2 regions of the Variovorax sp. W1I1 genome follow, and region 2 is predicted to be linked to the other one. Evidence: predicted binding sites of a transcription regulator. Region 2 holds the regulator's gene; the other holds the start of a gene.
The links. The regulator LexA, encoded in region 2, represses DNA repair genes until DNA is damaged. The targets are predictions, from matches to a motif close to ACTGTATNNNNATACAGT.
Positions count from the first base shown of each region.

Region 1: QFZ83_RS19285 (PA0069 family radical SAM protein) is a predicted target of LexA. The motif match lies at 1,626-1,643, and genes of this name have one in related genera.

Region 1 covers NZ_JAUSWZ010000001.1:4,106,214-4,111,371, reverse strand. The annotation lists gene QFZ83_RS19300 (cyclopropane-fatty-acyl-phospholipid synthase family protein) at 1-401, opposite strand, end outside; gene QFZ83_RS19295 (thiol-disulfide oxidoreductase DCC family protein) at 461-892, opposite strand; gene QFZ83_RS19290 (GbsR/MarR family transcriptional regulator) at 954-1,547, opposite strand; gene QFZ83_RS19285 (PA0069 family radical SAM protein) at 1,666-2,763, shown strand; gene QFZ83_RS19280 (MFS family transporter) at 2,833-4,176, opposite strand; gene QFZ83_RS19275 (response regulator transcription factor) at 4,330-4,947, opposite strand; gene QFZ83_RS19270 (ATP-binding protein) at 4,944-5,158, opposite strand, start outside.
Region 2 covers NZ_JAUSWZ010000001.1:3,037,358-3,042,515, reverse strand. The annotation lists gene QFZ83_RS14200 (3-hydroxyacyl-CoA dehydrogenase) at 1-269, opposite strand, end outside; gene QFZ83_RS14195 (MFS transporter) at 415-1,572, opposite strand; gene QFZ83_RS14190 (D-2-hydroxyacid dehydrogenase family protein) at 1,633-2,640, opposite strand; gene QFZ83_RS14185 (hypothetical protein) at 2,740-3,096, opposite strand; gene lexA (transcriptional repressor LexA) at 3,234-3,917, opposite strand; gene QFZ83_RS14175 (asparaginase) at 3,991-4,953, shown strand; gene adk (adenylate kinase) at 4,983-5,158, opposite strand, start outside.

The DNA.
Region 1 (5,158 bases), 1.1 Mb from region 2:
GCGGCGATGCGGTTCTGCACGGGCACGTTGGTGACGGTGACCGCGTAGAGCGATGCGTCGTCGCCGACCAGCGTGCGCGCGGTGGCGCCGGCGCCGCAGCCCATGTCGATCACGCAGCGGCGTTGCCGGCTCGCGGCGGGTTGCGATTCATCGAGCCGCAGCGCGCGGCCGACTGCACGGTTCATCTCCACCAGCATGCCTTCGCGGCGCAGCGGGTTGAGCCCCGCGCGCCAGAAGCCGAAGTGCATGTTGTAGCTCGGGCTCCAAGCGCTGTAGTCGACCGCGACTTCGGTGAAGTAGTCCTGCGTGTCCTCGGCCGTGATCGGAGCGCTCGTGGTGTTCACGGGTGCGTGCGTCGCAGTGGACGGCATGCGGAAGTCGGGCTGGAAGACGTTGGGCATCGAGGGTCCTTCTGGCGTTGGTTCTTGTGATTCCCTGGGGGCGTGACAGCGTGATCGGTTCAGAAGCGGCAGTGGTCGTCGGCGCAGGTGGTGGGCGCGATGGCGCCGCGGCCCGCGAGGCGTGCGACAAGCCAGCGCGGCAGCCGGTAGCGGTTGCGTGCGAGCAGGGCATAGGCGCGGTCGGCGAGCGCGCCGACGATGGGCAGGTCGAGCAGTGCGCCTCCCGCCGGCATGCCCACGGCCGCGCGGCAGGCGCGGATCGCTGCAACGCCGGAGAGCACGCGCCCGGATGCGTCGACCGCGTGCATGGCCGTCATCAACGCCTCGCGTGGGGCCGGGCCGGCAGCGAAGCCGGGGGGCGAGCAGTCGACAAGGTTCAGTCGGCCGGCCGCATCGCGTGCGCGCATGGCGCCCATTTCGGCCACGCACAGCGGGCAAGTAGCGTCGTAGTAGACGGTCAGCGGGTACGCGGCAACGGCTAGGCGGCTCATGGTGTTCTTCGCTCTCGATATTTCAGTCAAAACAGAAATAGATGGGCAAAAAAAGGAGAACTCAGATCATCGGCAGGCTCGCGTGGTGCGCGTCGGGGTCTTCTCCTTTGCCGGTTGGTGCTGCGGGAGCCGCATCGCCGCGCACGAACTTCTGCACGCTGGCCCCGAGCGTCAGCACCTTGTCGAGCGTGCCGGGCGAGAGCCGCAGCATCTCGTCGGCCCAGGTGGCGAGCTTGTCCATGAGCTCCATGGTGGAGCGGATGCGGTCTTGCGCATCGGCCGGTTCCTTCTGGAAATCGGGGCTGGAGACCAGCTCGCGCAGCACGCGGATGGTGGGATCGAATTCGCGCTCCTTGCGCTCACGCACCACGGTGCGGAACAGCTCCCACACATCGACGCTGGTCTCGAAATAGTCGCGCCGGTCGCCCAGGATGTGGGTGATGCGCACGAGGTTCCAGGCCTGCAGTTCTTTCAGGCTGTTGCTGATGTTGGAACGGGCCACGCCCAGCGTTTCGGAGAGTTCCTCGGCGTGCATCGGCTTGCCGTGCGCGAAGAGCAGCGCGTGGATCTGCGAGACGGTGCGGTTGACGCCCCACATGGAGCCCATTTCGCCCCAGTGGACGACGAACTTGCGTTGAATTTCTGTGAGTTCCATGGCGTCGAGTCTAGGATTTCCTGAATTTCTGTCAATAGAGAAATAGAAAAATCACCGGCCGCTGATGAATAGTGAAATACTGTATGAATACACAGTAAATTCATCGAGAGGATTTGCCATGCCACCCGCATCCCCCGTTCCCATTCACATCATCAAAGGCCGAGGTGCGGCCACCCGGCTGGCGCACCGTTTCTCCAAAGACGAGCGCAACGCGTTCGACGACGGCTGGGGCACGCTCGAAGAGGGCGTGGCCGAGGCCGGGGAACTCATGCCTCTCGCGACCGAGGTGCGCTTCGAGGACGTGAAGTCGGTGCTCACCGAAAACGACTCGCCCGACATCTACTTCGATCGCGCGCTCAATCCGTACCGCGGCTGCGAGCACGGCTGCATCTATTGCTTCGCGCGGCCCACGCACAGTTACCTCAATCTCTCGCCCGGCCTCGACTTCGAGACCAAGCTCATCGCCAAGCGCAACATCGTCGAGGTGCTGCGCGCCGAACTCGGGCGCAAGAGCTACCGGCCGAGCCAGATCGCCATCGGCACCGCCACCGACTGCTACCAGCCGATCGAGCGCGAGTTGCGGCTCACGCGCTCGGTCATCGAGTTGCTCCAGGAAGTGCGGCATCCGTTCGCGCTGGTCACCAAGTCGAGCGCCGTCGAGCACGACCTCGACCTGATCGCGCCGATGGCGGCCGAGCACCTCGCCGCGGTGTATGTGACCGTGACCACGCTCGACGGCGAACTCGCCCGCAAGCTCGAGCCGCGCGCTGCCGCGCCGCACCGGCGGCTGCGCACCATCCGCACCTTGGCCGAAGCAGGCGTGCCGGTGGGCGTGAGCGTGGCGCCGCAGATTCCCTTCGTGACCGAAGACATGGAACACGTGCTCGAAGCCGCCTGGGAGGCCGGTGCGCGCAGCGCGTTCTACACGGTGGTGCGGCTGCCGTGGGAGGTGGCGCCGCTCTTCAAGGAATGGCTCGCGCTGCACTACCCGCAGCGCGCGGACCGCATCATGGCGCGCATCCACGAGATGCGCGGCGGCAAGGACTACGACGCCGATTTCGCCACGCGCATGAAGGGCTCGGGCCTGTGGGCCGACCTGATCCACCAGCGCTTCCAGAAAGCGACGAATCGCCTGGGCTTCAATCGAGAGCGCATTCCGATGGACACCACCGCGTTCCGGCCGCCGGGGGCGGCGGGGCAGGGCAACCTGTTCTAGCGGATCTGCGCGCGGTGGCGGCCTTCGCTCGGCGCCGTTCGAGCATCAGGCCGTTTCTGTGTTCTGTTCTTACTTGTCGTGATGCAGGTAAGTCGCGCGGCGCGGCAGCAGCAGGCTGACCGCGAACACCACCGCCATCATGGCCGTCACGTACCAGTAGAAGTACGACTCGTGGCCGATCGACTTCAGACCCAGCGCCACGTATTCCGCGCTGCCGCCGAAGATGGCATTGCCCACCGCATACGACAGCCCCACGCCCAGCGCGCGCACTTCGGGCGGAAACATCTCGGCTTTCACGATGCCGCTGATCGAGGTGTAGAAGCTCACCACGGCCAGTGCCACGACGATCAGGATGCCGGCCAAGAGCGGGCTGGTCACGCTCTGCAGGCTGGTCAGCACGGGCACGGTGATCAATGCGCCGAGTGCGCCGAACAGCAGCATGTTGCTGCGCCGGCCGATGCGGTCGGACAGCGCGCCCAAGAGCGGCTGCATGCACATGTAGATGAAGAGGCACGCCGTCATCACGTTGCTGGCCGTCTTGATCGACATGCCGGCCGAGTTCACCAGGTACTTCTGCATGTAGGTGGTGAAGGTATAGAAGATCAGCGAGCCGCCGGCCGTGTAGCCCAGCACCATGAAGAAGGCGCGCTTGTGGTGCTTGAACAGTTCGCCCATGGTGCCGGCGCCCTTGACGGCGCGTGTCTCCGTGCTGGCGGTCTCGGTGAGCGAGCGGCGCAGCATGAGCGCCACCACCGCGGCCACCGCGCCCAGCACGAAGGGAATGCGCCAGCCCCAGGCCTTGAGTTCGGCGTCGTCCAGGAACTGCTGCAGCACCACCACGACCACCACGGCCAGCAACTGGCCGCCGATGAGCGTCACGTACTGGAAGGACGAGAAGAAGCCGCGCTGTCCGCGCATCGCCACTTCGCTCATGTAGGTGGCCGTGGTGCCGTATTCGCCACCGACCGACAGGCCCTGCAGCAGCCGCGCGGCCAGGAGCAGCACCGGTGCCGCCGCGCCGATGCTGGCGTAGGTGGGCAGGCAGGCGATGACCAGCGAGCCCACGCACATCATCGTCACCGAGACCACCATCGAGGTCTTGCGGCCCTTGCGGTCGGCCAGCCGGCCGAAGATCCAGCCGCCGATCGGGCGCATCAGGAAGCCGGCGGCGAACACGCCGGCCGTGTTGAGCAACTGCGCCGTCGGGTCCGACTTGGGAAAGAACGCGGGCGCGAAGTAGATGGCGCAGAACGCGTAGACGTAGAAGTCGAACCACTCCACGAGGTTGCCCGACGAGGCCGCGAAGATCGCGAAGATGCGCTTGCGCTTTTCCTCGAAGGTGTAGGGCGTGGAAGACGTGTCGGGGGCGGATGCGTCCGGGCTGGAGGCACCGGCGCTGGCGATGGCGGTCATTGGAGGTCCTTGTCTCTGGGCGCGGCCCGTGGGACCGCTTGAAGCTTGTCCCCGGAGTCTCTTTCGCCGCCGCCGTGCCGTCGTCCGTAGCCGCCCGTCGCGCTGCTACGTACGTGTACGCAAGGGTAAATACCTAGAAGCCTCCTGCGACAGCTACAGCGCGTGCTCTCGCAGGAAGCGGTCGAGCTCGTGGCTGTTCGACAGGCCCAGCTTGGCGAACACGTGGGCGCGGTGCGTCTCCACCGTGCGCAGCTCCAGCGGCGCGAGCTCGAGCGCGATCTTCTTGTTGGGCTTGCCCTCGGCGACCAGCCGGGCCACCTGCATCTCGCGCGGCGTGAGCTTGGCCCACAGCAACTGCGCGGCCTGCCGGGCCTGGCGGCGCACGGCGATGTCCTGCGCCTGCTGCAAGGCCTTGGCGATGCTCTCGAGCAGGCGCTCGTCGTTGCAGGGCTTTTCGAGCCAGCCGAATGCGCCGTTCTGCACCGCCTCGACGGCCATCGGAATGTCGCCGTGGCCGGAGAGGAACAGCACGACCAGCGGGCTGTCCTGTGCGCGCAGCGCGTCGAACACCTGCAGGCCGCTCATGCCTTCCATGCGCAGGTCGAGCACGACGCAGCCCGCGCGCTGGATGTCGGCGCTGGCCAGGAACGCCTCGCCCGAGGCGAAGGTCTGCACCGCGTAGCCGCGCGACAGCAGCAACAAGCCCAACGATCGGCGCACGGCCTCGTCGTCGTCGACCACGCACAGGTTGTTGGCAAGGGTGCCATTCACGTCGATACCTCCAGTTCCAGGGTGAAGACCGTGCCGCCGCCGGGCCGGTCCGCAAAAGACAGCCGCCCGCGATGCGCCTCCACGATCGTGCGGCAGATGTTCAGGCCCAGCCCCAGCCCGCCGGCCTTGGTCGTGAAGAAGGGCGCGAACACCTGCTCGGCCAGCGCCGCATCGATGCCCGGGCCGCAGTCGGCCACGCGGATGTGCACGC
Region 2 (5,158 bases):
TCGATCACGAGGTCGCAGCCAGCCAGCGCCTGGATCGAATCGACGGCCTTTACGCGTGCGATCTGCGCATCGCGCGCTGCGGCGTCGAGCTTGCCCTTTTCTTGCAGCTTGTTCCATTGGGCTATGAGGGCTTCGCGTCCGCGTTCGGCGGCGCCTGCAAAGCTGTCGAGCAGCAGCACTTCGCTGCCGGCCTGCGCGGCGATCTGCGCGATGCCGCGACCCATGGCGCCCGCGCCGATGAGCCCGATCCGTTGGTAGTTCACTGTCATTTGATAGAGATTTTCGCTGGTTGAGTGGTGTGAGGGCCTGACGCGCAGGTGCTGGCCGGAAAGCGGCTGGCGAGCGTCGGCAGACTCCGATTTTGCAATCCCGCGCGGGCGATGCGTCCCGGGTCTTACGCGGGCTTCGTGTTTTTCAGGCCGCGCGGCGGCTGCGGTCGATGGTTACGCTGAGGCCAATGGCAAGCAGCAGCAGCGCCAGGCCGACCCGGCTCATCCACGGCGCGGCGTCGTTCGCCAGCAGCCAGCCGCCGAGCGCCGCGCCGACAGCCTGGCCGATGTAGATGCCCGAACTGTTGAGCGCGACGGAGCCAGGCGCGAGCGCGGGCGCAAGCCCTACGAGCCGCGCCTGCTGCGCCGAGTTGGTGGCGAAGCAGCCGATGCCCCAAGGCACGATCACCACCGCGAGCCAGGCGAGCGTGCTGGCGAACGGCCAGAGCAGCAGGCTCAAGGCGATCAGCGAGGACGTCAGAAGCACCATCCGGCCGGCGCCCACGCGGTCGATGTAGCGGCTGACCACCATGTTGCCGATCAGCCCGAAGGCACCGAACAGCGCCCACATCAGGCTCAGCGTGTTGGCATCCGCACCGAAGCTCTGCTTGAGGATCGGCCCGAAATAGCTGAAGAGCACGAACTGCCCCGAGCCCTGGAGCGCCGTGACTGAAACGATGCCCATCAGCACCGGGCTGCGCAGCACGCGAGACCACGCGGCGGCTGTGAGCGCGGCAGGCCGGATGCCGGTGGGCAGCGTGAGCCAGATCGAGGCGGCGCTGACGATGCTGAGCATCGCAATGGCCATGAAGGCCATGCGCCAGCCGAGGTGGCCGCCGATCAGCGCGCCGATGGGCAGGCCCAGCACCGAGGCCATCGACCAGCCGAGGAAGACGAAGGTGACGGCGCGGCCGCGGTGTTCCGGCGGCACGAGCATGCCGGCGCAGGCCGCGGCCTGGGGCGTGAAGATCGCCGGCGCAATCACCGTGAGCATGCGAACCGGCAAAAGCGCGGCGAAGCTCGGCATGAGCGAGGAGAGGGCGTGTCCGGCGGCGTACCAGAGGAGCGTGAGGGCCAGGAGTTGGCGGCGGTCCCAGCCCGCGACCAGGGCCGCCAGCAGCGGTGCGCCGAGGCACATCACGATCGCGGCGGCGGTGATCAGCTGGCCCGCTGTCGCAGCGGTGACAGCAAGCGATGTGCTGATCTCGTTGAGCGTGCCGGGCACCACCATCACGCCGGTGCCGATCACGAAATTGCCGGCGAGCAGCGCCCAGAGCGCGCCCCGGGGCGCAGGCCGGCTCATCGAATGACCTGCGCCTTCGGCTGCGAGATTCGCCTTGGGGCGGCCCGGCGGCTCATGAACTCACCGGCGGACCTGCAAGGCGCCGGGATTCACGATGTTGGTGGGATTGCCCTTGATGAAGCTCACGACGTTGTCGAAAGCCTGGCCGAAGTAGCTCTCGTAGCTGTCCTGCTCCACATAGCCGATGTGCGGCGTGCAGATGCAGTTCTCCAAGCGCAGCAGCGCGTGGCCCTGCAGCGGCGGCTCGCTCTCGAACACGTCGATGGCCGCGAGGCCCGGGCGTCCGCGATTGAGCGCGGCGAGCAGGGCATCGGCCTCGACCAGTTCGGCGCGGGAAGTGTTCACGAAGAGCGCTGTCGGCTTCATGCGCGACAGGTCTTCGAGGGTGACGAGGCCGTTGGTTTCCTCGTTCAGCCGCAGGTGCACCGAGAGCACGTCCGCCGCGGCAAAGAATTCGTGCCGGTTCTGCGCGACCTGGAAGCCGTCGGAGCGCGCCTTGGCGCAGCTTGCCTCTCGCCCCCAGATCACCACCTGCATGCCGAAGGCCTGCCCGTAGCGCGCGACCAACTGGCCGATGCGGCCATAGCCCCAGATGCAGAGCGTCTTGCCCTTGAGCACCGAGCCGAGCCCGAAATTGGGCGGCATCGAGGCCGACTTGAGACCCGATTGCTGCCACGCCCCGTGCTTCAAGTTGCTGATGTACTGCGGCAGCCGGCGCATGGCCGCCATGATCAGCGCCCAGGTGAGTTCGGCCGGTGCCTGCGGAGAGCCCGAGCCCTCGGCCACTGCCACGCCGCGCTCGGTGCAGGCATTGACGTCGATGTGGCCGCCGACGCGCCCGGTCTGCGAAATGAGCTTGAGCTTGGGCAGCTTTTCGATGAGCTGGCGCGAGATCTGGGTGCGCTCGCGAATCAGCACGATCACGTCGGCGTCTTTCAGGCGAACCGACAGTTGGCCGATGCCCTTGACCGTGTTGGTGTAGACCTTGGCCGCGTACGCGTCCAGCTTGGCGGCGCAGCGCAGCTTGCGCACGGCGTCCTGGTAATCGTCGAGGATCACAATGTTCATGGCGTGCCATTGTGCCTCGCAGCATTGGGCTGTCGCGCCGGTGAACGTTTGGATACCCACCCCGGGGCGCTTCTGGAGCGGCTCGCCGGGGGAAATGCCTCAGTGCAGGCGCGTGGAGCTGGGCGCGGTTTCAGCGGCTTCGAGCGCTGCCAGTCGGTCGAGCTCCGCACAGACATCGGCCATGCGGCCCGAGATCACCATGCGGCTGCGGTCCCGGCTTTTTCCGTCGATCACGCGAACTACACGCAGTGGGCGTGCCGGCGCGGTGGCGGTTGCCGTCGGTGCAGGCGTACCAGCGGTGCGCGTGGTGCAGGCGGGGCGCACGGCCACGTAGCGCAGGCCGGCGGCGGTTTCGTTGCTGTCCCGGTGAGGGGCACGGCGGGCGGGGATGAGGCGGCTTGCAAGCGATTGCAGCGGCATCCAGAAATCAGCGATGGCGAGGAGGGCGATTCCCATGTGAACTCCAAAAAAGTCTGAGGTTGAACACAGGCAGGATTTCTTGAATCGGCCGCGACAGGGTGATGGCGACTTCGCGCCATACGCCCGCCACCTGTTGCGGCCGGATGGGTGCTGCTGCAAGCAGGCCGTGAGGCCTACATCAGCATGGTGTTGCGGATGAGGCCGACCGCGAGGCCTTCGATTTCGAAAGGCTCGCCGGGCTGGACGATGATGGTCGGGTAGTCGGGGTTCTCGGCATGCAGCTCGATCACCTGCTTGTTGCGCTTCAGGCGCTTGACGGTGACTTCGTCGCCCAGGCGCGCGACCACGATCTGGCCATTGCGCGCTTCCTTGGTTGCCTGCACGGCGAGCAGGTCGCCATCCATGATGCCGGCGTCGCGCATCGACATGCCGCGCACCTTGAGCAGGTAATCGGGCTGGCGCTGGAACAGCGTGTTCTCGACGTAGTAGGTCTGGTCGACATGCTCTTGCGCCAGGATGGGCGAGCCTGCCGCAACACGGCCGATGAGCGGCAGCGCCAGCTGCGCCATGCCGGGCAGCGAGAGCGAGAACTGCCCGCCTTCGCGATGGCGCGTTTCGTTGAGCGAACGCAGCGCGTCGCCCTTGAGTCGAATGCCGCGCGAGGTGCCGCTGACAAGTTCGATCACGCCCTTGCGGGCCAGCGCCTGCAGGTGCTCTTCGGCGGCGTTGGCCGACTTGAACCCCAGCTCATTGGCGATTTCGGCGCGTGTGGGCGGGGCACCAGTGCGCGCAATAGCGCTCTGGATCAAGTCGAGAATCTGCTGCTGGCGGGCGGTAAGCTTCACGGCGAACTGCATATGTGGTTCCTTGCGGCACTGGCTAGATATCCAGTACCTGTATTTTTAACCAGTTTTTGGAAGTTGACAAGTCATGGCCAATTTGCCGTTGCCCGAAGTGCGTCGCGTGGTGGTTCTGGGCACCGGCGGGACCATCGCCGGAAGGGCCTCCAGCAGCGGTGACAACATCGGCTACACCGCTGGGCAAGTCGATGTGGCGGACCTGCTGGGCAGCATCGAGGCACCCGAGGGCATCGCGCTGCTGGCGGAGCAGGTGGCGCAGGTCGACAGCAAGGACATGGCCTTCGACATCTGGCAGAAGCTCGCGCAACGGTGCGTGCATTGGCTGGCGCAACCTGACGTGGCCGGTGTGGTGATCACCCACGGTACCGACACGCTCGAGGAGACGGCTTTCTTCCTTCATTCGGTGCTGGCACCGGCGAAGCCCGTGGTGCTGACTTGCGCGATGCGCCCGGCCACTGCGCTTTCGCCGGATGGTCCGCAGAACGTGCGGGATGCCATCGCCGTCGCGGCGACGGCGGGCGCCCAGGGCGTGACGGCGGTATGCGCCGGCACGGTCCACAGCGGGGTGGAAGTGCAGAAGGTGCACACGTACCGCCTCGATGCCTTCGCATCCGGCGATGCAGGGCCGATTGGCTACGTGGAAGAGGGCGCAGTGCGGCGCGTGAGGGAGTGGCCGACGTCGTCGTCATCCCAAGCGTCGAAGGCACTGAGCGCATCAGGACCTTGGCCGCGGGTCGAGATCGTCATGAGCCACGCTGGTGCGAGCGGCGCAATCATCGATGCGCTTCTTCGGGAGGGCGCGGACGAACCTGTCCGCGGTCTGGTCCTAGCCACCACCGGCAATGGCACCGTGCATCACGCGTTGGAAGCTGCGGCGTTCAAGGCGCAGGACGCGGGCGTTGCGGTGCTGCGCGCGACGCGCTGTACCAATGGCCGCATCCTGCCGAAGACCGATGACCGGCTGCGTGACGCAGGCGCGCTCACACCCGTGAAGGCGCGCATCGCGCTGATGCTGGAACTACTGGGGGATTAGATAGCCGCCCTGTCGAAGGGCGGCAGGGATCAGCTGCTCAATGCCGCCAGGGCACGTTGCGTGATTTCGTCGACTGTGCCGACGCCCTTGATCGCGCGGTACTTCGGCGCAGCGGCCGGATCGGCCTTGGCCCAGGCGGAGTAGTAGTCGACCAGAGGACGCGTCTGCTGGCTGTACACGTCGAGCCGCTTGCCCACGGTTTCTT